4 regions of the Rossellomorea sp. y25 genome follow, and region 4 is predicted to be linked to each of the others. Evidence: riboswitches for the same ligand, from Rfam matches in the RefSeq annotation. Region 4 holds a riboswitch; each other region holds the start of a gene.
The links. A riboswitch is a leader RNA that binds a small molecule or an ion and turns the genes downstream of it on or off. The one in region 4 is predicted to bind S-adenosylmethionine.
Positions count from the first base shown of each region.

Region 1 (5,769 bases), 1.9 Mb from region 4:
TGGGGCATGTCACCAGCAGCCACACCGGATAACTATTCAGAATTTGCCGCTACTCCATTAGGCATGGACGGCTATAAGTCAGATGGCACTGTCACTCCACACGCCACTTTCCTTGCACTTGAATACGCACCGATGGAAGCGTTCAAAAACATCCAAGCGTTGAAACGTTTCGATATGTACGGGAAATACGGCTTCCTTGATTCAGTCAATGTGGAAACAGGTGAAGTGACACAAGCCTACCTCGCCTTAGATCAAGGTATGACAATGGTCTCAATCGTCAATTATTTAAAAGATGGAGTCATCAGAGATTACTTCCATCAAGATCAAATCGGGAAATCACCTGAGGACCTGCTGATAAAAGAGACGTTCTCTATTAAATAATGTAGCGAAGATAATGTAAAAGCCCAAGTGGATGTATTACTTGGGCTTTTTGTATTTTAAGTGTTACTGCCTACCTCCATCTCTTCGCCAACGCCTCAATTTGACCCGGATCCGTCCGGCAGCAACCACCAATGATACGGGCACCTGCCTCGTACCAAACTACTGATTGCTCATCAAACGCCGAGCACCCTTCCTCCCCATGCCACGTTTTGGTCTCAGCATTGTAAGACTCACCTGAGTTCGGGTACACGATGAGTGGTTTGTCAGTGTTTCTGCTTAATACGCTTATCGCCTTCTTGGCCGCAGGAATTGGTGCACAATTCACACCAATTGCAGCGATTTGTTCATCGTCATTGAACACACACGCGCACTCTTCAATCCCCGTTCCATCACTTATCGTCTCTCCATCCTTTAATGAAAAAGACAGCCAGGCGCAGGTATCTGGAAATTCTTTCAGAAGTGAAGCCAGTACCTTTGCTTCCTGCAAGGACGGGATGGTTTCGAATGCCAACAAATCAGCACCCGCCTCCACTAATGCCTGGATTCTTGGAAAATGGAAATCTGCTAAATGTTGATCACTTACTCCATAGTTCCCAACGTATTCAGAGCCGTCAGCAAGGTATGCCCCGTAAGGTCCTACAGAACCTGCAACGATTGGTTTCGGCCGATTCGCATTGCCCTTCTCTTCCTTCCAGAATTCATCCCGGGCCTGTTTGGCAAGAGTAACCGTTCTCTTGATTAATTCCAGCGCTTCAGGTTTCTCTATTCCTCGCTTTTTAAAACCATCCACCGTTGCCTGGTAGCTGGCTGTAATCGCACAATCGGCTCCTGCACGGAAATAATCAGCATGAACCTTCTCAATCGCTTCCGGTTTTTCAAGAAGTATACGGGCAGACCAAAGGGAATCGTTTAAATCAAAGCCATGGGATTCCAGCTCTGTGGCTAATGCTCCATCTAAAATCAGTGGGGAATGTTTTTGTAAAATACTATCAATGGGATTTAGCTTCAGTTGATTCGACATAACCTTTTCCTCTTTTCTTTACGTATTGTGTTAGATAATAGCTTCCATAGCAAAGGACGATAAACGGGATTCCGCAATAAAGGGCTATCCTCTGAGTGGGATCAAAGGCAATGCCGATACAAGAAGCTAGACAAAGCAGAAATGACGCAATGGGAACGAGTGGGTAGAGCGGCGTCCGATAAGCCAGATCTTTCACATCGTTTCCTTCCTTTATATACTGTCTTCGAAATAGAAATTGGGCAGCACTAATGCTCATCCACACGATCACTACCGCAAGGCCTGAGACCGAAACCAATACGATGTAGACCGTTCCCGGTGCAATGATGCTTGAAAGCAAGGCCAGTCCCCCTCCCAGCATGCTGCATACAATCGCATTGAGAGGGACTCCCCTATCAGTCAATTTGGCAAAGATCGGTGAGATGGTTTGCTTATCTGCCAGCGACCATAGCATTCTGGAAGAAGCATACAAACCTGAGTTTGCGGCTGATAAAATGGCCGTTATAATAACAAAATTCATGATATCGGCGGCATATGGGATTCCAATCCGTCCTAGCACCGCTACGAAAGGACTTTCCAATATACCGGCTGACTGGCTCGGCAATAAAGCAGATAATACGACAATCGTCCCTACATAAAAGATGATCAATCTCACAAGCGTGGTGCGGATAGCTTTAGGAATCGATTTTGATGGATTCTCCGTTTCTCCCGCCGCAACCCCGATCAATTCTGTTCCTGAAAAGGCAAAGTTCACGGCAAGCATGGTCATCAAGATGGCAAATGCCCCATTCGGAAACAACCCTGAACTTGTGATATTCGAGAAAAACGGAGCGGGCTCTGATTGACCGAGAGGGATGAACCCGACAATCGCCCCTGCCCCGATCACAATAAACGCAACAATCGAAATCACTTTTACTAAAGAAAACCAAAATTCAGATTCAGCAAAAAACCGCACTGACAATGCATTAAGTCCAAAAATCAACGCAGCAAAGACCGCGCTCCATATCCATACACTAATCGAAGGAAACCAGCGCTGCATCATCAAGCCAGCCGCCGTAAACTCCGACCCCAATGCCACTGTCCATGTCAGCCAATATAACCAGCCCACCGTGTAACCGGTGCCTGGACCAATGAACTTTGCAGCATAACTATGAAAGGATCCCGTCTCCGGCATATGGACAGAAAGCTCGCCTAAGCAAAGCATCACAAGATAAACAACCAGCGCCCCAATCAAATAAGCAAGGATCGTCCCAAACGGTCCAGCCTGATGAATCGTATAACCCGAACTCAAGAATAGCCCGGTTCCGATCACCCCTCCAAGAGACAGCATCACCAAATGCCGTGTCTTCATCTTCCTTTTAAAACTCTGACCTGCGTGTTCCATAAAAAAACACCCTTCCTCCTGAATATATTGTGGAATAAGTGGACAAACAAAAAACGCACCCTGAACGAGTGCGTCACCGACAAATAAAAGATTGCTCCTATCTATCAGGTTTGAATCACCCGCTGGAATTAGCACAGTATCTTCACAGACCTGTTGCTGAGGCTTCAAAGGGCCAGTCCCTCCACCTCTCTGGATAAGAAAATATGTAGATTTTTTAAAACTTTATCAATATATTGGAATAATGTCAAGAACATGAAACAGATGAGCAGCCCAGCCTATCCGAATGTTACTTCGGAAAGAAAAAAGGGAACAACTATACTAAAAAAGGAGAAACTGCCATGCAAGAAGGTCCGGAAATCAGAAGAGCTGCAGATGGAGTAGAGCGCGCTCTTAAAAATAAAAACGTACAAGATGTGTACTTTGCCTTCCCTCATTTAGAAGAGTACGAAGACCTTTTAAAAGGATCGATCGTGACCAGAGTGGATACGAAAGGAAAAGCCATGCTTATCCGCTTTGACAATGGCTACACCATTTATTCACACAATCAACTCTATGGAAAGTGGTACATCAGGAACCTTTACAATTATCCGAAGACAAACCGCCAGCTCAGATTGGCTCTACATAATGAGAAAAAGTCGGCACTTCTTTACAGTGCATCTGATATTGAAGTCCTACGTGATGAAGAGGTACCTGAGCATCCTTTCGTTGCAAAAGTGGGACCCGATATTTTGAGTGAAGAAGTAACAGCGGACGAGTTGCTCCAAAGAATGAAAGACAAACGATTCTACAAAAGAAAGTGGTCGATTTTTTTATTAGATCAAGGGTTTGTAGCAGGAATCGGGAATTATTTGAGATCTGAGATCATGTTTGCAGCAGGCATCCACCCTTCTCTCCGTCCGATTGACTGTACGAAAGATCAATTGATGAAAACATCAGAGGCAATCATTCATTTAATGATGCAATCCTATAAGACTGGGGGAATTACAAACGATCTTGAACTTGTTGATAAGTTAAAAGCTCAAGGAGAGAAGCGCTCAAAATATCGACATTGGGTATTCAATCGGGAAGGAGCATCATGCTTTATTTGTGGGAGTGAAATTGAGAAGACGGTCGCAGCTTCGAGGCGGTTGTATTTTTGTCCGGTATGTCAGGTTGGGAGATAGGTTCCCTGCACCCCCTCGCCTCCCATGAACAAAGATAACTGTGTTACAGTAAAAAGCTCATCTCATCAGATCTGACAAAATGAGCTCTTCTATTCTACATTCCGTATTTCTCCCGATAATAATCATGCTTCGGCTGAAACAACTCTTCATCGGATTGTCTGACGTCGGAGAAATGATCTACATTATAATGACCATACAAAGCCTTGTTATGGTGCTGGATGATTTGTTCAGCCTTCAACACGGATGAATCCTTCGTTGAGTGACCATCCGATACCAGGGTTACATCCAATCCATTAACCGTTGCATACCGAACAGCGGTGTCGATACAATATTCTGTTTGGCAGCCCATGATGACGACATGTTCAACCTTATTGTCTTTTAAAAAGCTTAATAAAGGCGTACCATAAAACGAATTTGTCGCTAATTTATCATACACAACAGCGTTGTCCGGAACATGGATGTCCCTGTGAACCTGGAATCCGTCACCTTCCCCGCCTCCGACATCCTTATCCCGTATAAAGACGGGATGAGCACCCGCTTCGGCTGCCATTTGGATGACCCGATTGATGGTTTCAATCAGCCTCTCTTTTTGGAATACAGCTTGTTCCCCTTCATTTCCTTCAATTAATTCCTGCTGGGCATCAATCACGAGCAATGCTTGGTTCAATAGAAAAACTCCTTTATCTCCATTTTCTCCTCAACTATCTTTGAATAGTTTCGACTTATCAATGAGAAAGTCCTCTTACACACAAAAAAAACAGGAAACCTTTTGGGCTTCCTGTTACAGGTTCATTCTTCATGTACCGCAATACGTTCGGTAAGGACGAACAGATGGTTCCGGGAGTTTGGTGTACTCGCACTGTTCTGTCGTGTACTGGTAAGGATTCTTAAGGACCTCAAGCAAACGCTCCATTACGCTGTAATCATTGCTTTTCACAGCAGCTTCCAACGCTTCCTCCACACGATGATTCCGGGGAATCACCGACGGATTGCTTTTTCGCATTAACTGATGAGTTGCTTCTTTCGATTCTTTTTGCCTGTTTAGTCTTTCTTCCCAGCGTTCTTTCCATTGAATAAATTCAGTATTTTTAAACAGATCGATTTCTTCCTCATTTGTTAATGAACGGAATGTATTCGTATAGTCGGCACGATTCTCTTTCATTAATCCCAGAAGATCTTTTGCAAGGGATTCGTCCCCTTCTTCTTTGTTGAAAATACCGAGTTTCCCTCTCATTCCGTCGAGCCAGCGAGCTTCATACAGCTTAGGGAATTCCAGCACAGCATCTTGAGCAAGTTTCAGCGACTCTTCTTGTTCATCATGAAGAATCGGCAACAAACTTTCGGCAAATCGGGCAAGGTTCCAACCGGCAATTTGAGGCTGATTGCCATAGGCATAACGTCCCCCGGTATCAATGGAGCTGAATACTGTTGCCGGGTCATACGTATCCATAAAAGCGCATGGTCCATAATCAATGGTCTCTCCGCTGATCGTCATGTTATCTGTGTTCATCACACCATGAATGAACCCGGCCATTTGCCACTTGGCAATAAGTGCAGCCTGGCGCTTGATGACTTCTTTTAACAGGTAAAGATAACGGTTCGGTGCATTCATACCTTCCGGGTAATGACGCTCAACTGCATAATCAGCCAGTGCGCGGAGATCATCTACCGTTCCAAATTTAGAAGCAAACTGAAAAGTACCGACACGAAGATGACTAGCCGCTACGCGGATCAGGATCGCACCCTGCTGTTCCGTTTCCCGATAAATCGGTTCACCCGTAGTCACCACCGCCAAGCTCCGGGTAGTCGGAACCCCAAGTCCG
Region 1 is NZ_CP145886.1:1,141,901-1,147,669, reverse strand. It holds gene AAEM60_RS05685 (glucoamylase family protein) at 1-381, shown strand, start outside; gene mmuM (homocysteine S-methyltransferase) at 452-1,402, opposite strand; gene mmuP (S-methylmethionine permease) at 1,371-2,783, opposite strand; SAM riboswitch class I at 2,878-2,983, opposite strand; gene nei (endonuclease VIII) at 3,122-3,946, shown strand; gene AAEM60_RS05665 (isochorismatase family protein) at 4,041-4,613, opposite strand; gene AAEM60_RS05660 (YdiU family protein) at 4,743-5,769, opposite strand, start outside.
Region 1: it holds a riboswitch for S-adenosylmethionine, as region 4 does, so the genes downstream of both, mmuP (S-methylmethionine permease) here and AAEM60_RS19695 (homoserine dehydrogenase) in region 4, are expected to answer to the same signal.

Region 2 (5,769 bases), 2.1 Mb from region 4:
GAGAATTACCAAAAGAATCTCTCTACCATCATTGCAGAACCAAATCAGTTAAAGCAGGTATTCATTAATGTGATCAAGAATGCGATTGAAGTAATGACGGACGGTGGGGTTATTTCCATCGAGATTCAAGAGACAGAGGATGAAATGATTCATATTAGAATAAAAGACCAGGGAGGCGGGATTTCAAAGGATAAAATTAAAAAGCTTGGCGAACCGTTCTATACTACGAAGGAACGGGGGACTGGACTTGGCCTAATGGTAAGCTTTAAAATTATTAAAGAGCATAAAGGAAGCGTTCGGGTTGAGAGTATCGTCGGAGAAGGAACCATCTTCCACATTTATCTACCTAAATCTTAAAGGAGTCCAGTATAATGTCATTTCATGCAATTGTGATGGAGAGCCCAATTGGGAAACTAGAGCTTCAAGCAGATCAGAGCTATCTTATTTCAGTACAGTTTATAGAAGATGAGGGGAAAGCGGATTCTGATACGGATCATCCGATATTAAAAATTGCACAAGAACAAATCAGACAATTTTTTAAAGGAGAGAGAAGGGAATTTGATCTTCCTTTAAAGATAGAAGGAACAGCTTTTCAGAAAGAAGTATGGAAAATCCTGCAGCAGATTCCATTTGGTGAAACCTGGTCTTATCAGGATGTAGCCCAAGCGATTCAAAGACCTAAAGCTGTAAGGGCAGTAGGACAAGCGAATAAAGCCAATCGTTTCCCCATCATCATCCCATGTCACCGGGTCATTGGAAAGAATAAAACACTTACAGGCTATGCCGGTAAGCAGGTGGATAAGAAAGAAACCTTATTGTTGTTAGAACAATAGAATGAAAAACAGGCATCCTCCAAATGGAGGTTGCCTGTTTTTTTATACCGCTCTTTTCTCAAAGATTGTTGCTTTTTAACATAAGCTCTTCAGGGCTCTGTCAATTAGCGTGTACTAGGTGGTGAGGGAACTGCTCCACTTGCAGCTAGCATTCGGCCGAGCCTCCTCAGCTTAGCCGAACGGGGTCTCGGAACGACCAAAATGGAGTCTACGCAGCCCTCACCATGTATAAGAGTTTTCGTGACACAGCTTATTTATGCTAATAAACAATTGAATGAAACAGTTTGTCCTATACCAGCTAAAATCTACTGTACATTTTGAAAAATGCTGTATTCTAAACAATTATGATATTTATATTAGTCTAGAGTAAGAAACTCACACTTAGAAAGTTGATTGGAGCGGAAGGTGCTCGACTCCTGCGGGAATAACGGGAAAGTTGAGACCCCGCAGGGCAAAGCCCGAGGAGGCTCAACTCACGCCCCGCGGAAAGCGAGCACCTGGAGCGGAAATCAACCCACTACTCGCTTTTTCAAAAGCAACAAAGTTTAAGAAAAGAACCTTTTATAATTAGTGATTGAATTACAACCCTATTTAGATTATCATCTAATTAGATGGTAATCTAAATAGTGAGGAGGAGACCTTTTGCAATTAAGTAAACAGGTAGCTTTTCATAAAACGATGGGTGATGCTACCCGAATCAAGATTGTCTATTTACTGGCATCTGAAAGCTTACATGTGGGAGCCATTGCGGGAAAACTGGGACTCACTGCCCCGACAATATCCCATCATCTAACGAAACTGAAAGAGTGCAATCTTGTTTATTCACGAAGAGAGAAGAACACGGTTTACTACTATTTGAATAAAAAGGTTTTGAGTCATCATGGAAATGTTCTTCATCAGTTTGCTCAGGAAGAGGAAGGGGAAAATGTGATGTCAGAGAAGTTATTGAAAGAAAAACAGAAGGTAAAGAATAATTTCCTTGAGAAAAATGGACGAATCAAAAATATTCCTTCTCAACAAAAAAAGAAATTATTTATATTGGAACATATGGTGGAAGGATTAAAGGTGGGAGAAAAATATAAGGAAAAAGATTTGAATGAATATATTCAACAATTTCATGAGGACTTTGCAACCCTGAGAAGAGAATTTATTATTCATCAGTTTATGTATCGGGAAAATGGCATATACGAAGTGAACCCGAGGGAGATGTGGGCATCGTCAAAACTGTATGAGAAATAGCAAGGAAGTAAAAGGAAGAGCAGGAGGGATCTCCTGCTCTTCCTTTGGATTTAACCGATGGTTTGTTGAATACTTTCTTCAAAGCTAGGGTAGAGAACACCTTTTTCCGTTATAATGCCTGTAATCAACTCATGAGAAGTAACATCGAAGGCGGGATTATAAACAGGAACGTTTTCTGGTGCAATCAATGTTCCACCTACTGTTGTGATCTCTTCCCGGGTTCTTTCTTCAATCGGAATCTCATTACCGTTTCGGATTGAAAGATCGAAAGTGGAGGATGGAGCAGAAACATAAAAAGGAATATTGAAGTGTTTACACAGAATGGCAAGCATGGACGTTCCGATTTTATTTGCGGTATCCCCATTGGCAGAGATGCGATCAGCACCAACGATGACTGCTTCTATACCTTTTTCTTTCATTGTATGAGCCGCCATGCTATCGGTGATGAGGGTGACGTCAACTCCGGATTGTTGTAATTCCCAAGCAGTCAGTCGTGCCCCTTGCAGAACGGGCCGCGTTTCACATGCGTAAACCTGAAAAGCTTTTCCTTTTTCTCTTCCTAAATGAAATGGGGCTAATGCCGTCCCATATTTACTCGTTGCAATGGAACCTGCGTTACAAATGGTCATCACCTTATGTTTGTCCTTCAATATACTTAATCCATATTCTCCTATTAAACGACATACTGCCTCGTCTTCTGCATGAAGTTGGATTGCAGCATGGAGTAAATTGGTTTTGGCTTCATTAACCGAAGATATATGCTCTAATACCTTTTCCAGGCGATTTAAAGCCCAAACCAAGTTGACTGCAGTAGGCCGTGATTCAATGAGGTATTTCTTGTCCCGATGAAAGAGGTCCATGAATTCTGCTAGGGTATTCGCTTCATATTGACAGGCTGCTTGGGCTAATCCGTAAGCCGCCGTGATGCCAATAGCAGGAGCCCCTCTCACTTTTAGGGTGATAATCGCATCATAATAATCTTCAATGGTCGAGAGTTTATTGTATTCCACTATGTTAGGCAGTTTTTGTTGATTTAGAATCAGTAAATAATCTTCATGCCACTCTAGTGAAGTTGGAATTGTAAGTGTTTGTGTCATGTCAATCTCCTTTATTCATTAAGAATGTGACTGTATTAAGGATATGAGTCCCTCAATGGACTGGATCTGTTTGCGTTTCACGATCAGTTCTTTTCCAAGAGCTATGCAAATACGTTTAGCTTTTATTCTTTGTTCCTGATCAGCGATGCTCTCCAAATCTTCAACATGAGCAAGGCCAATGGTTCTTCTGATACATTCACATCCTGCAAAGCCGATGCTGTCCTGAAAGCTTTTCTCCAATACATATTCAAGGTAGCCATTTACTTTCGTGTAGGCATCTCGGCTTTCCATCCAATGTTTGGAGAACGTCGTAGAGAAGACGTTCCAGGTATTCTGGATGTGATGGAGAATCGTATCCTTCTCTTCAGGTTTTGAAACCGCCTGGAAGATGAGGTTTGCAATGAATTGTCCAATGTCAAAGCCAATCGGTCCATAAAAGGCGAACTCGGGATCGATCACTTTTGTTTGGTTCTGATCTACAAAGATGCTACCAGTATGAAGGTCTCCATGCAGTAGCGCTTCCCCTTCAGTCAGAAAGCTCTTTTTCAATTTTGCCACCTCAAGCTTTACAGTGAAATCTTCCCATAATTTTTGAACATCTTGAGATAACTCTTCCTCAAATTCATTGGTTTCACTATTGAAAAAAGGATCAGTAAATACGAGATCTTCAGTAATTTTGCATAGCTCAGGATTTGAAAATTCTTTCACGTATTCCTTTTTCTTGAAAGGATGAAGGGCATAATCAGATGTGAAATACAGTGTATTGGCTAAAAAAGTTCCGATGTCTTGGGAGAGCTGTGGATACTTTTCCCCTTTGATAAGGCCTGCCCGGGCAATCGTCAGTGCACTCAAATCCTCCATTACCGTAATCGCAAGTGCAGGATCTGAGTGGTACACTTCAGGAACCAGATCCCCTACAAATGATCGTTGAAGCTTTAGAGCACCGGCTTCGATTCTTGCCCGTTCGATTGTCAATGGCCAACTTTCCCCTACAACCTTTGCATAGGGAAGTGCTTGCTTAATAATGATTCCTTTACCTGTTTCACTCTCTACTACATGAAATACCAAGTTTAAGTTGCCGTCTCCTATTTCTTTACATGTCAAGAGAGTTCCATCTTCAAAAATTCTTAAACGAATGGCCAGCACAATTGCCGACTGTTCAGTTAGTGGTTGATACGTATTGAGTTTAGTAATTGCCATTTTCGTTCCTCCTTTTAGTACACCCTTATGAGTACAGTGTTATGGAGGCTTTTCCGTGGCATTAGAAAAGCCTCTTTCCATGTTCGAAAGAGGCTTGAAGAAGGTATCTTCGTCGCCTCTTATCTCTCAGAAAGATAATCTTTCTGTTGGAATTAGCACCGTGCCTTACTGGATTAGTCAATCCGGCGCTTACTGCGCCCCGTTTTAATACGGTATTATGGTCGGTTGCTGGGCTTCATAGGGCCAAATCCCTCAGCCAGCTCTTGATAAGAGTTGCGTACGCTATTTAATTAAACTTTCAGAATGTTCCATATGAATTGAATGGTACCATTGAAGTATTTTCCATGTCAACGGTTTTTTTAAAGAAATAACCTTTCTAATAAAAATCCGGTCTTCGATCCTGAAATATCGGAATCTGTTTTCGGACTCTTTCTACTTCATGTAAATTGATTTCAGCTGAAACCAATTCTTCCGTTTGAGATCCCTTTGAAAGAATTTCTCCCCAGGGATCAATGATGAGGGAACAACCGCCGAATTCATTGTTCGGGTCACTGCCCACACGGTTGCAGGCGATTACAAAGCACTGATTTTCAATCGCTCGTGCCCTTAAGAGGGTCTGCCAGTGATCAATTCGTGCTGCTGGCCACTCTGCTACGACAAAAACAATCTTGGCTCCCAATAGTACATGTTTTCTGAACCATTCCGGAAAACGAATGTCGTAACAAATCAATCCTGCCATCTCTGTTTCTTGAAGGGTGAACATGCCATCTTCTTGTCCAGGAAGTAAATAATGATGTTCATTCATTAGCTTGAAAAGGTGAAGCTTTGAATACTGTTTCACCAACCTGCCATCGGAATTCGCAACTAAAAGTGTATTGCTCACCCCATTCTGTGTTTTGTTTGCCACAGAACCACCTACAATGTGAATGGAATATTTCTTTGATAGAGAAGTCAGGAAAGAAGATGAATCTTTCGCACCGTTATCAGCTATGTCATCCATTCTTGTAAGGTCATATCCAGTCGTCCAAAGCTCAGGCAGCACAACTGTATCACAGCCGTCATTCTTCGCTTTTTTAACCCATTGTTCTACTTTTTTCTTGTTTTCTTCAGGGTTTCCGAACACAATATCCATTTGTGCGAGACCTATCTTTTGAATCATTTGCTTCACCTCATTATAGACTTTTGGAATTTATTCCTTTACATTCTTTATTTTCCGTTATATCATTTGTGACTAGAATTTGAAAGTAATTAATTTTCAAAAAAATGTAGTGGGTGAGTATATGAAAACCTTTAGTAAGGCAAAACGTTTAGATTTATTACCTGAACAATTTTTCGCATCCCTTGCAAGTACAGTGAATGCGGTTGTGGAAGAGGGACATGATGTCATTAATTTAGGGCAG
Region 2 is NZ_CP145886.1:1,744,000-1,749,768, forward strand. It holds gene AAEM60_RS08700 (PAS domain S-box protein) at 1-357, shown strand, start outside; gene AAEM60_RS08705 (methylated-DNA--[protein]-cysteine S-methyltransferase) at 372-833, shown strand; gene AAEM60_RS08710 (metalloregulator ArsR/SmtB family transcription factor) at 1,476-2,072, shown strand; gene mtnA (S-methyl-5-thioribose-1-phosphate isomerase) at 2,123-3,169, opposite strand; gene mtnK (S-methyl-5-thioribose kinase) at 3,188-4,369, opposite strand; SAM riboswitch class I at 4,486-4,642, opposite strand; gene AAEM60_RS08725 (carbon-nitrogen family hydrolase) at 4,746-5,528, opposite strand; gene AAEM60_RS08730 (pyridoxal phosphate-dependent aminotransferase) at 5,650-5,769, shown strand, end outside.
Region 2: it holds a riboswitch for S-adenosylmethionine, as region 4 does, so the genes downstream of both, mtnK (S-methyl-5-thioribose kinase) here and AAEM60_RS19695 (homoserine dehydrogenase) in region 4, are expected to answer to the same signal.

Region 3 (5,769 bases), 570 kb from region 4:
TATTGCCATGGGTGATAATCGTTGGGGATTAAGAGAATGGTATCCGGTTGATCAAATCGAGGAAGAAACCGTTCCAACAATGAAATCCAGCAAAAAGAAAAAAGCGAAGAAAAAAGACGATGAAGATCTGGATCTGGATGATTTCGATGATCTGGACGATGAAGATCTTGATTACGATGACCTTGATGACACGGACGATGACGACGATCTGACGGATGACGACGACGATGTGGATGCCGTTGACGATGAAGACGAAGATCTGGACATCGATGAAGACGATGATGAACTCGAAATCGATGAATTTGATGAAGTAGATGATGATGAAGACGAAGAAGAAGAAGAGTTAGAAGAAGATGAGGAAGAGAAGTAATCTCTTCGACTGGAATGGCTGCTCCCCAAAAGGTATTTTGCCTTCGGGGAGCTTTTTAATATGCTCAAAATGATTGAAAATTCTATTCTTATTCAGTGCTTGACTTCTTCCTCACAGGAAGGTAGTATTTTATTTGGGCTCCCTAAAAAGGGACGAATAACGTATATCACGCTCCCCTTACATGTTTGTAAGCGGGGCGTTTTTTATTTTTGTAAGAAGAAAGCTTTGACATAATAGGGTTTTACCTAAACCTTATGTGTGGAGGATCTATCTTTTCAAAACCCCTTACATTTTTATGTATATTGATAATAAGAGGCTGTCTTTTAGCGGTTTATGCAGATGAATTTATTTTATGAGAATGGACTTGTCCTTCTTTGAACAAGATAAATTCATGACATGAATACATAGGAGACACCCTCTACTTTTTTTGAACCAAACTTACTTTGAAGGGGGACATATACATGACTAAGTATATTTTCGTAACAGGCGGCGTAGTGTCGTCACTAGGGAAAGGGATCACAGCAGCGTCCCTTGGTAGACTATTGAAAAACCGTGGAGTGAGCGTCACGATCCAGAAGTTTGATCCATACATCAACGTGGATCCAGGAACGATGAGTCCATATCAGCACGGTGAAGTATTCGTAACCGATGATGGTGCAGAAACGGATCTTGACTTAGGTCACTACGAGCGTTTCGTTGATATAAACTTAACGAAATACAGCTCTGTGACAACGGGTAAAATCTATTCAACTGTACTGAAGAAAGAGCGTCGCGGTGATTATCTTGGTGGAACGGTACAAGTTATCCCACACATCACGAATGAAATCAAAGAGCGCGTATACCGTGCCGGACGCGAAACCAATTCAGATGTCGTAATCACGGAAATCGGCGGAACAGTAGGGGATATCGAATCTCTGCCATTCCTTGAAGCCATTCGCCAGATCAAGAGCGATGTAGGCCGTGACAATGTGATGTATATCCACTGTACACTTGTACCTTACATCAAGGCAGCTGGTGAAATGAAAACAAAACCGACTCAGCATAGCGTAAAAGAGCTTCGCAGTCTTGGTATACAGCCAAATGTCATCGTCGTGCGTACAGAAATGCCAATGACTCAAGACATGAAAGACAAAATCGCGTTATTCTGTGATATTGATAAAAATGCTGTAATCGAAGCAATGGACGCAGATACACTATACTCTGTACCACTTGCACTACAGGATCAAAAGCTTGATGAAATCACATGTCAGCACTTGAAGCTTAATTGCCACGAAGCAGACATGACCGAGTGGAATGAACTCGTTGATAGAGTGAAAAACCTGTCCCGTAAAACAAGAATCGCCCTGGTAGGGAAGTATGTTGAACTGCAGGATGCGTATATCTCAGTAGTGGAAGCCCTTCGTCACGCAGGCTACCATTTCGATAGCGACATCGAAGTAAGATGGTTGAACTCTGAGCTGATCGACAACGCAAATGTAGCAGAAAAACTGGCAGATGTAGATGGAATCCTTGTACCAGGTGGCTTCGGTGACCGTGGAGTAGAAGGGAAAATCGCTGCGACTCAATATGCCCGTGAAAACAAGGTACCTTTCCTCGGAATCTGCCTTGGTATGCAGCTGGCATCTGTAGAATACGCACGTAATGTTCTTGGATTGGAAGGAGCTCACTCTGCTGAGTTAAATCCTGAAACGCCATACCCTGTCATCGACCTTTTACCAGAACAAAAGGATATCGAAGATCTTGGTGGGACACTGCGTCTTGGACTATACCCATGTAAGCTGACAAAAGGTTCAAAAGCCTATGCGGCCTACGACGGAGAAGTGGTTTATGAGCGTCACCGCCACCGCTTCGAATTCAACAATCACTACCGTGAGCAAATGGAAAAAGCCGGCTTCATCTTCTCAGGCACAAGCCCTGATGGCCGTCTTGTGGAAATCATCGAGCTAAGCGATCACCCATGGTTCGTCGCATCTCAATTCCATCCTGAATTCACTTCACGCCCGACACGCCCGCAGCCTCTATTCAGAGACTTCGTGGAAGCGTCACTTGCGTATGGTGAGAAATAAGATTTGATTATGTAACTGCTCTCCCAGGTTTGGGAGGGCGGTTTTTTTTAGGGTGGGGGTGGCCGATTTTTAAGGGGAATCGGAATTTATCGACCATTCTACAAATAACGACAATTTTCACGAACTCCTCTTTTATCTCATCTATAAAATTTTCCAAAAAAGAATATTGACAATATTCCCGCATATCGTTAACATATCGTTTATAGCATGCGAACTATACCAAATTTCATAATCTCTTATAAAGAGTTGGCAGAGGGACTGGCCCGATGACGCCCGGCAACCTACCGTTTAGACGGAAAGGTGCTAAGACCTGCAGGAAGAATTTCCTGAGTGATAAGAGTACGTTTATTTATACATAAACCTCTTTTCTCTTGGGAAAAGGGGTTTTTTTATTTGCAAAGAATGTTTTGTGAACTTTGTTGCTTTTAAAGGGAAAGTGCTGATTGATTTCCGCTCCAGGTGTACGGAGGTCGATAATAGCTTTAAAGTAGGGATACTTTCCTTTAGATTGCTCTGTCAATACTGAGCTCTGTCACGGAAATCTCTTATAGATGGTGAGGGGAACTGCGTAGACTCCTGCGGAAAAACGGGCGTGCCGAGACCCCGGAAGCGAAGATGAGGAGGCTCGGCCGTACGCTAGCTGCAAGCGGAGCGGTTCCCCTCACCATCCAGCACATACTGGTTGACAGAGCCTTTGCAGATCCCGGTTTTAAAACAACAAATATCTTTTATGAAAAGAATATTTTAAAAAATTGAGGCATATCACCTCGGGAGGAGAAAAGAAAGATGAAAAAAACGGCATCATTATTCGTATTACTCGCACTTATTTTCAGTTTAGTCGCTTGTCAGCCAAAGGTATCCCAGGAAGCGGACGCAGACAGTGGAGAGAAGAAGGAAGCAACATCTGATCATCCATTGGCCAATAAAAAGATCGCCCTTATTATGCAAATCAATTTAGGGACATTTTCCGCTCAATACATAGAAGGTGTCAAAGAGCAGGTAGAGAAGTTTGGGGGCAAGATTCAAGTATTTACGTCTGAAGGGGACCTGGCAAAAATGTCTTCTAACCTGGATGCGGCCATCAATCAAAAGTTTGATGGGATCCTCATCGATCATGGAACGAAAGAAGCACTGCAATCAGGGGTGGAAAAAGCGAAGGAACAAAACATTCCGGTTGTCGTATTCGATGCGGATGTTGCTTCAGAAGAGGTGACGGTCCTCGAACAGGGTGATCAGCAAATGGCTGAACAAACCTTGACGAAGCTTTCAGATGAGATTGGCGGTAAGGGTGAGATCGTGAAAATTTGGGTTGCAGGCTTTGCCCCGATGGAAAGACGCCAAGTAGCCTATCAGGAGTTTTTAGAAAAAAATCCTGATATTAAAGAGGTGGCGGCATTTGGAGCGGCTACTCAGAATACAGCACTGGATACACAGGCTCAAATGGAGGCCATATTGAAACAGTATCCGAACAAAGGTGACATCGATGCTGTTTGGGCTGCTTGGGATGAATTTGCAAAAGGCGCCGTTCGGGCAATCGAAGCGGCAGGGAGAGATGAAATCAAAGTATATGGAATCGACATGAGTGATGAAGACCTGCAAATCATTCAAAAAGATGGAAGCCCGTGGGTGGCATCGGCAGCCGTTGATCCGAAAGATATCGGACGCGTGCAGGTCCGGTTTTTATATCAAAAGCTAAATGGCGAGGAAACGCCTGAGAAAGTAAAGCTTGAGCCGGTATTTATTGAAAAAGAAGCATTGCCTGAAGAAACGATTACCACAGATCAATTACACGAGCATGTAGATGGCTGGGGAGCAAGTGAGCAAGGCTATACAGATGAATTAAAAACGCTTGAAGGATCGTTCAAAGAGTAGAAAGGAGTTAAAAGAGATGACGTCTCCACTGTTAGAAATGATCAATATCAATAAAACCTTCTCAGGAGTGAAAGCCCTAAAGAATGCAAGCTTCGATGTGAAAGAGGGGGAGGTCCATGCCCTCTTGGGGGCGAATGGTGCTGGGAAAAGTACGCTGATGAAGATTTTATCAGGAGCCTATGTGCAGGACAGCGGAGACATCATCCTTCACTCTGAAAAAAGAGACTATCAATCTCCGAAAGAAGCGAAGGAGCATGGCATCCATTGCGTGTACCAGGAAGTGGACACGGCCATTGTCCCTGGACTTTCTGTAGCGGAAAATATCGTCCTTGATCAGTTCTCACAAAAAGGTTTCTTCTTTATTACTAAAAAGTCATTAAAGAAAGAAGCGTCGGAGGCGCTTAGACGCATCGGGGCAGAAACCATTCCCCTCGGTCAGCCTGCGTCACACTTAAGTCTCGCTGAAAAGCAGCTGGTGCTCATTGCCAGAAGCCTGCTTCAACAAGCGAAAGTATTGATTTTGGATGAACCAACGGCACCTTTAAGTTCTTCTGAGACGGAAAAGTTATTCCGAGTCATAGAAGATTTAAAGAAAGAGAGAGTAGGGGTCATTTTCATCTCTCACAGGCTCCCGGAAGTATTTCAGCTTTCCGATCGCATCACGGTCATGAGAGACGGAGAGACCATTGGAACGTTTGGAACACAACAAACAACCTCTCACAAGATCATTGAAGCCATGCTTGGAGGAACATATAGAGAAGAGTTTCAGAAAAGAACGCTGCCGATCGGTGAAACGCTTTACGAAGTGAGGGGGCTCGAAGACGGACAAAAGGTGAAGGATATCCATTTATCCGTTAAGGCAGGAGAAGTAGTCGGAGTGGTCGGGCTTGTGGGAGCGGGAAAAACCGAGCTTGCCAAAGCCTTATTCGGAGCCTCTCAGGTAGAATCGGGTGACTATTTTCTGGGAGGAAAGAAGCTGAGGATTCACTCTCCCCGGGATGCGGTTCAAAATGGTCTGGCACTTGTTCCGGAAGAAAGACGAAAAGAAGGGTTGTTCATTCATGAAACCGTTCAGCACAACCTTAGCTTTCCTTCTTTAAGAAAAGTCTCCAACTGGTTATGGATCAACGGTCGCAAAGAACGTGAGCTGGCCCGTGAAAAAATCCGATCCCTTGGAATTAAAACCGCTCATGAAAGAATCCAGGCCAACTTTTTAAGCGGAGGAAACCAGCAGAAGGTTTCAATAGGGAAATGGCTGTCCGATGAAGCTTCGGTGTTTTTATTTGATGAACCGACGAAGGGCGTGGACGTGGGAGCGAAGAAAGAGATATTTTCCCTGATTCAATCCCTTGCAGAAAAAGAGAAGGGTATTCTCTACTTTTCCTGTGAAATACAAGAAATCCTGGCGATCTCGGACCGGATACTCGTCATGTATGATGGCCGGATCGTCAAAGAACTGAC
Region 3 is NZ_CP145886.1:4,458,196-4,463,964, reverse strand. It holds gene rpoE (DNA-directed RNA polymerase subunit delta) at 1-370, shown strand, start outside; gene AAEM60_RS22210 (CTP synthase) at 832-2,436, shown strand; SAM riboswitch class I at 2,670-2,776, shown strand; gene AAEM60_RS22205 (sugar ABC transporter substrate-binding protein) at 3,223-4,308, shown strand; gene AAEM60_RS22200 (sugar ABC transporter ATP-binding protein) at 4,325-5,769, shown strand, end outside.
Region 3: it holds a riboswitch for S-adenosylmethionine, as region 4 does, so the genes downstream of both, AAEM60_RS22205 (sugar ABC transporter substrate-binding protein) here and AAEM60_RS19695 (homoserine dehydrogenase) in region 4, are expected to answer to the same signal.

Region 4 (5,769 bases):
CATAAAGAATCAATGACTCTCCTCCCTGGCAATCAAATATTGTGAGAACAGAGATGTCTTCCTGATGGGCCACTCCGACTATTGAAGCATTTCTATGAGTTTTCCCACTGATCAAGGTTCCACGCCCCTCATTCAAACTGGAACAAACAACAAGCGGCACGTGATGTTCCCTCGCATGTTTGATGGCTCTTGGATGCAGGACACCCGCTCCCATGGTGGCTAAGCGCAGCATCTCCTCATAGGAGAGGGTATCAATTTTCGATGCCAGGGGAACGACCCGGGGATCCGATGTATACACACCATCCACATCTGTATAGATATCACATCTGACGGCTTTTAACGCCGATGCAAGAGCAGCTGCCGTCGTATCCGAACCGCCCCTCCCTAATGTGGTCACCTCTCCTCCTTTCGTAATCCCTTGAAAGCCGGCTACTACGACGATTCGTCCGTCTGATAACTCCGTTTTGATCCGATGCGTATCGATTGAGGTAATCTTCGCATTTCCGAATACTCCGTCGGTTCGGATCCCCGCCTGCCTGCCTGTCAGGGACACTGCTTCTACTCCTTGATGTTCGAGGGCCATCGTCAAAAGGGCAATCGTCACCTGCTCCCCAGTGCTTAAGAGCATATCCATTTCTCTCTTGCTTGGCTCTGTGGAAAGTTCCCCTGCCAATTTCACGAGGGTATCAGTCGTTTTATTCATAGCTGAAACCACTACGACAACGTCATGCCCCTTTTCTTTTTCTTTCAAGACATTGAAGACCATCCGTTTGATTCGATCTGTAGAACCAACAGAGGTTCCACCAAACTTTTGAACAATAATACTCAAGTGATCCCCCTACTTTCTATCAGACCTTTTTTTGAAGCTATTTTTCACTAATGGCTGCTTTCCGCTCCTGGTGCTCGCTTCCCTCGGGAGTCAAGCATCTGCCGCTCCAATCAACATCGTGATAAACATTTCCTTTAAACAACGATCGATATGATACTTGGTTAATACTTTTTTTATGAAACGGCGACGCCAGTTTTCACCTCATTTTCCAACGGAATTTCTTTTAGAATAGAAACGGCTTGAATATCGTCATGTGTCCTTAGAAGAGTTTGAAGTGTGTCTTTGCTACCTTCAACAAAAACATACAAGTAATCGTCCAGCTGAATGCGATCCTTTAATGTAAACGATGGGATCCAGCTTTGATAATCTTCATTTTCACGGATCCTCAGAACCCATTGGTGGCTGCTCTCTTGATGAACTTCCCCGGTGCTCACTGTGCTTTGGGCAGAGTCCGTATACTTCCGTTCTATCAATGAAAGAAAATCCTCTACCATGGCGCTTCCGGTAGGTAATTTACCGGCCCCGGGACCCAGCAGGGTGATCCTGCCTACAAGGCTGCCCTTTAGCGAGATGGCATTTTCCACATCCTCCACACCGTAAAACGGATGGGTGTCATGGACAAGGATTGGTTCGACTTCACCCGTGATATGATTTGAAGAATCCCGTTCAAGGGAACCTACATGCTTAAATCGCAATCGAAATGATTCCGCTGCTTGAAGCCATTCTGCAGTCAGGTGTGATATTCCTTTTCGTCTGATATCCTTCCAGTCCGGCTGCCTGCCAAATGCCGTTTGACTTAAAATGAGAAGTTTATAGAAAGCATCATAGCCTTCAATATCACTGGTCGGATCAGCTTCAGCATACCCCTTCTCCTGGGATTGCTTTAACGCTGTCTCAAAGGAGATTCCACGTTTTCTCATTTGCGATAAGATGAAATTGGACGTCCCATTCAGAATTCCTTGAACCCGTTCAATCTCATTCACCTTAAGAAGCTGCCTGATACTGCCGATCACGGGAATCCCCCCCGCTGTCGTCGCTTCGAAACCTATGGTTACCCCATTATTTCTCGCCTTTTCCAATAGATCCGGACCATATTTAGCAAACATGGCTTTATTTGCTGTGACAATATGAATTCCTTTCTCGATGGCTTTGGTTAAATACGTATGACCCGGTTCTTCACCTACGATTGCTTCAAAGATCACATGAAGATCCGGGATATCCAGAATTTCTTGAAAATCCGTTGTGACCTTAATTGACGAATCAATGTTTCGTTGTTTAACAGGATCCTTAATAAGGATGGCCCTTACCTTTACCTCTTTACCGAGGACTTCCCTTATTCTTTCCTGATGGGTATCAATGGCTTCACAGACTCCTTGCCCGACTGTTCCAAACCCCAGAAGTGCCACATTTATCGTTGACATGCTTCAGCCTCCTAAGTATCTTTTTTTCAATTTTTCACTTGCTTGATTCATTCCTTTGAAGATCCACCCTGAGAGTCGAAGAGAGCAATGTGGGAAAGAAAGAGGGTATACAGAAAAGCCCTCTTCTTTTTAAGAAGAGGGCTAAATAATCATGCTCCTCCCCTTATCTTCCAGATCCGTATAGATCTGTAGGAATTGGCACCTTTACAGTCTGATCCTGTAGGTTGCCGGGCTTCATCGGGCCTATCCCTCCGCCGCTCTTGATAAGAGATATATCGTTTCGTTTTGGTATTACTTGCTATTTGAGTATGAATTGGATTATATAGGGGATTCATTCCTTCGTCAATACCATTTTTGGTATTTTTCAAAAATTCTTTCTAATGTCAATAGGTAGGGTAATTCCTATTGGTTTACTTAAGATTCGACTCCATCTAGAAGCCTATAAATCTAATTTGCAGAGAGACGTTTTAACATGATCTGGCAGGGAAAACTAATCCATATCCCTTGATTTGAAAGGAACCGAATCTATTATGCTGAAAAAACTGCTTCCCTTATCCATCAGAAAATATCTGCTCATGTCAAAACGGCAACGAATGCGAGAGATCCGACTGACCATTTGGTATATGCCATTCTTTTATATTTGTTTTTCCATACTCCTTGTAGCACTCACCCTCTATTTAGATTTATATGCTGACATCTCTCAGTATACATTTGATTTATTAAGTATGGATGCATCTGTTACACGCATGCTTGTCAGTACACTCATCGGGGGCATTCTCACACTCAGTGCTTTCACCCTGAATTCGCTGCTTGTTGTACTAACGATGTTCAGTGGTCAATTTTCACCGAGGATGCTCCTGGATTTCATTTCGGACAAACAAACGCAGCATGCCCTTGGAATTTTCAATGGCAGTTTTGTATATGTATTGCTCCTCTTTCTATTTATCGGAAATTCAAAGGAAGAACTGTTTGTTGCTGCCCCGATCATGACGATTGGACTTGCATTCCTTACTGCAGTCACTTTTATATTCTTCATTAACCATGCCTCTACTTGGATGCAGGTGCACAATATTACGTACAATATGAAGCAGGTTTCTGAGGTGATGATCAATCAAACGCTGAAACATGACCTAGAAGCCCACCGAACTAGAAACACCGGCGATATAATGGAGCACTATAAGGAGAATATCATTCATGTGAAGTCAAGAGAGTCGGGATATATACAGTTGATTGATTTTCATGGAATGATTGAAGCGGCAAAAAATGATCAACTTGTCATACAGCTCCACTATAAAGTCGGGGATTATGTTTTGGCGGGGAATGAATTGGTGAGCATTTGGGGACCTGAAACCAAGGATATTTCTACTAATCACTATCTCGACTTTATCGAAATGGGCCATAAGGAGACGGAAATTCAAGACCTGCAAATGGGAATTCATAAGCTTGCAGAAGTAGCAATCAAATCCCTTGGAAATGATGATCCTAAAACAGCCTCCAATACGATTGATCAAATGGCCGATCTGATGATAACAGTTGAAGATCACCTATCCTTCACCCCGTATTTAATCGATCAAGAAGGAAAAATACGAGTCATTCTCCAGACAGAAGCATTTGAATACTATCTATATCGGGGATTTGGCTATATCAGGCATTATGCAAAAGAAAATCATCTCATCATTACTGACATCGTTCGGGCACTCGCTCTTATTGCAGAGTCCATTGACCCCTCTAAGCACAAAGCCATATGGGAATTCGCCTGTAATACCATTGATCATATTGAAAGGGAGGTCATTTACGAATTAGATAAAACCTTTCTTCTGCAGGAAGTTCATAAGCTGGCACGTCTAACTGAAAACCTTAGAGAATATAAGAAAATCGAAAGTAAATTCTATCCTTCTGCTAATAAAAACACGTAAAAAGCTTCATCTCATAAAAGAGATGAAGCTTTTTTACCAGGAATTAAATCCATGTTTCGACGATACTGGAATCTTCCCCTTGTGCTTTCGGTACTAGCGAGAAACGTTCTGGAATTTCACTTCTGATTGCTTCTAATGTAGGTCTCATCAAAATATAATGAGTGGGCTGATTGACATCGAATAGCCTTGCTACAAACATGCCTTGATAATCTTTGGGACTGGAATAAATACAGATGATGGGCATTTTATAATCACTTAATGTCACCTCATCAAATGATGAAATTAATCGATCCGGGTTTTCCATCAAATCTCTCCTTTCTGTGTCATTTCTAATCATATTACCGTCAGCTTAAAACGCATTCTTTTCCTTTTGCCTCTCTACCATCCATTCGATTATGATTGTAGAGCTTTTGAATGTAATAGTTGCACTTAGCGTATTGCCCTTCTTCCTTCAATAGAGGGATGATGACATTCTCTATATATTGATAATATGCTTCTTCTCCCTCTTGGACCCTGATCTCAAGCATCGTAAAAAAAGTTTCCATTTGGGGATTTTTCATATCTGTCACAGATGCCTGTCCTTCTTCTATTAAACTTGCATATTTTTCATTATTTGCTGAATCGTCTACATTCATGGAACTATCAATATAACCAAAGAGGCTGTTTAAATATATATCTCTATCAGACTCATGCTTTAATAATCCATATGCCATTTGAAATGCATCTCTCGCCTTTCTATCCTCCATTACGTCTCGATAAAGATTCCCTAAATTCAGATGAAGAACGGCTTTTCTTTTATGATCATGGAGATTATCACAATGTTGGATCAACTCGTCATATTTCTCTACTAACGACGCCAGACTCGCTCCTTCGCTTCTGCCTTCCGCTACCAACTGAATCGTAGCAGCATCTACGCACCTTGTAAAATTAAACGTTTCCTTGAAATAGTTCAGAGCCAGCTGACTATATCGTAGGGATTTGTCAAGTTGCCCAAGATCTTGATAGCCAACTGACATGTGATAATAGGCTTCAGGATTGGAATAAATATCCCGATCTATTTTCTCCAAATACGTTATGGCTGTTTGCGGATTTCCTTTTGCAAGCTCATACATGCCTTTTATATGATAATATAACTGAAAATCATAATCGAACATATGGAAGGACAGACGTTTATTAGAAAACTGACTTAAATAGAATGCAGCTTCTTTAACCTCCCCTTTCATAATAAAGTACCTTGCTTTCAGTAGCTTAAAGGTGCCATTAAGGGTTTCAATTTTGATTAATGGATTTTGTTCAATGGTCTCCTTCAATAATTCAATCTTTCCATTTACTTGCTTAATCATGACATCATGCCACAATTCCAAATCTAAACGTAATTTTTTATACGCCTTTAACTCTTTCTCCACGTTCATATTTAGCCTTTGATTGAACAATTCGATTTTATCTTTCGTAATCTGCAAGTGTCCGCTTTCAATTTTACTGATATGGCCAGGTGTACAAATTCCATCCCCTACCTGTTTCTGGGTCATCCCCTTAAAGATTCGATAATATTTAATAAATGTCCCAATGTGCATGATTTAACCTCCAGGGTGACGTAGTATAC
Region 4 is NZ_CP145886.1:3,886,919-3,892,687, forward strand. It holds gene AAEM60_RS19690 (aspartate kinase) at 1-829, opposite strand, end outside; gene AAEM60_RS19695 (homoserine dehydrogenase) at 1,003-2,250, opposite strand; SAM riboswitch class I at 2,411-2,520, opposite strand; gene AAEM60_RS19700 (DUF2254 domain-containing protein) at 2,781-4,166, shown strand; gene AAEM60_RS19705 (hypothetical protein) at 4,210-4,470, opposite strand; gene AAEM60_RS19710 (helix-turn-helix transcriptional regulator) at 4,511-5,740, opposite strand.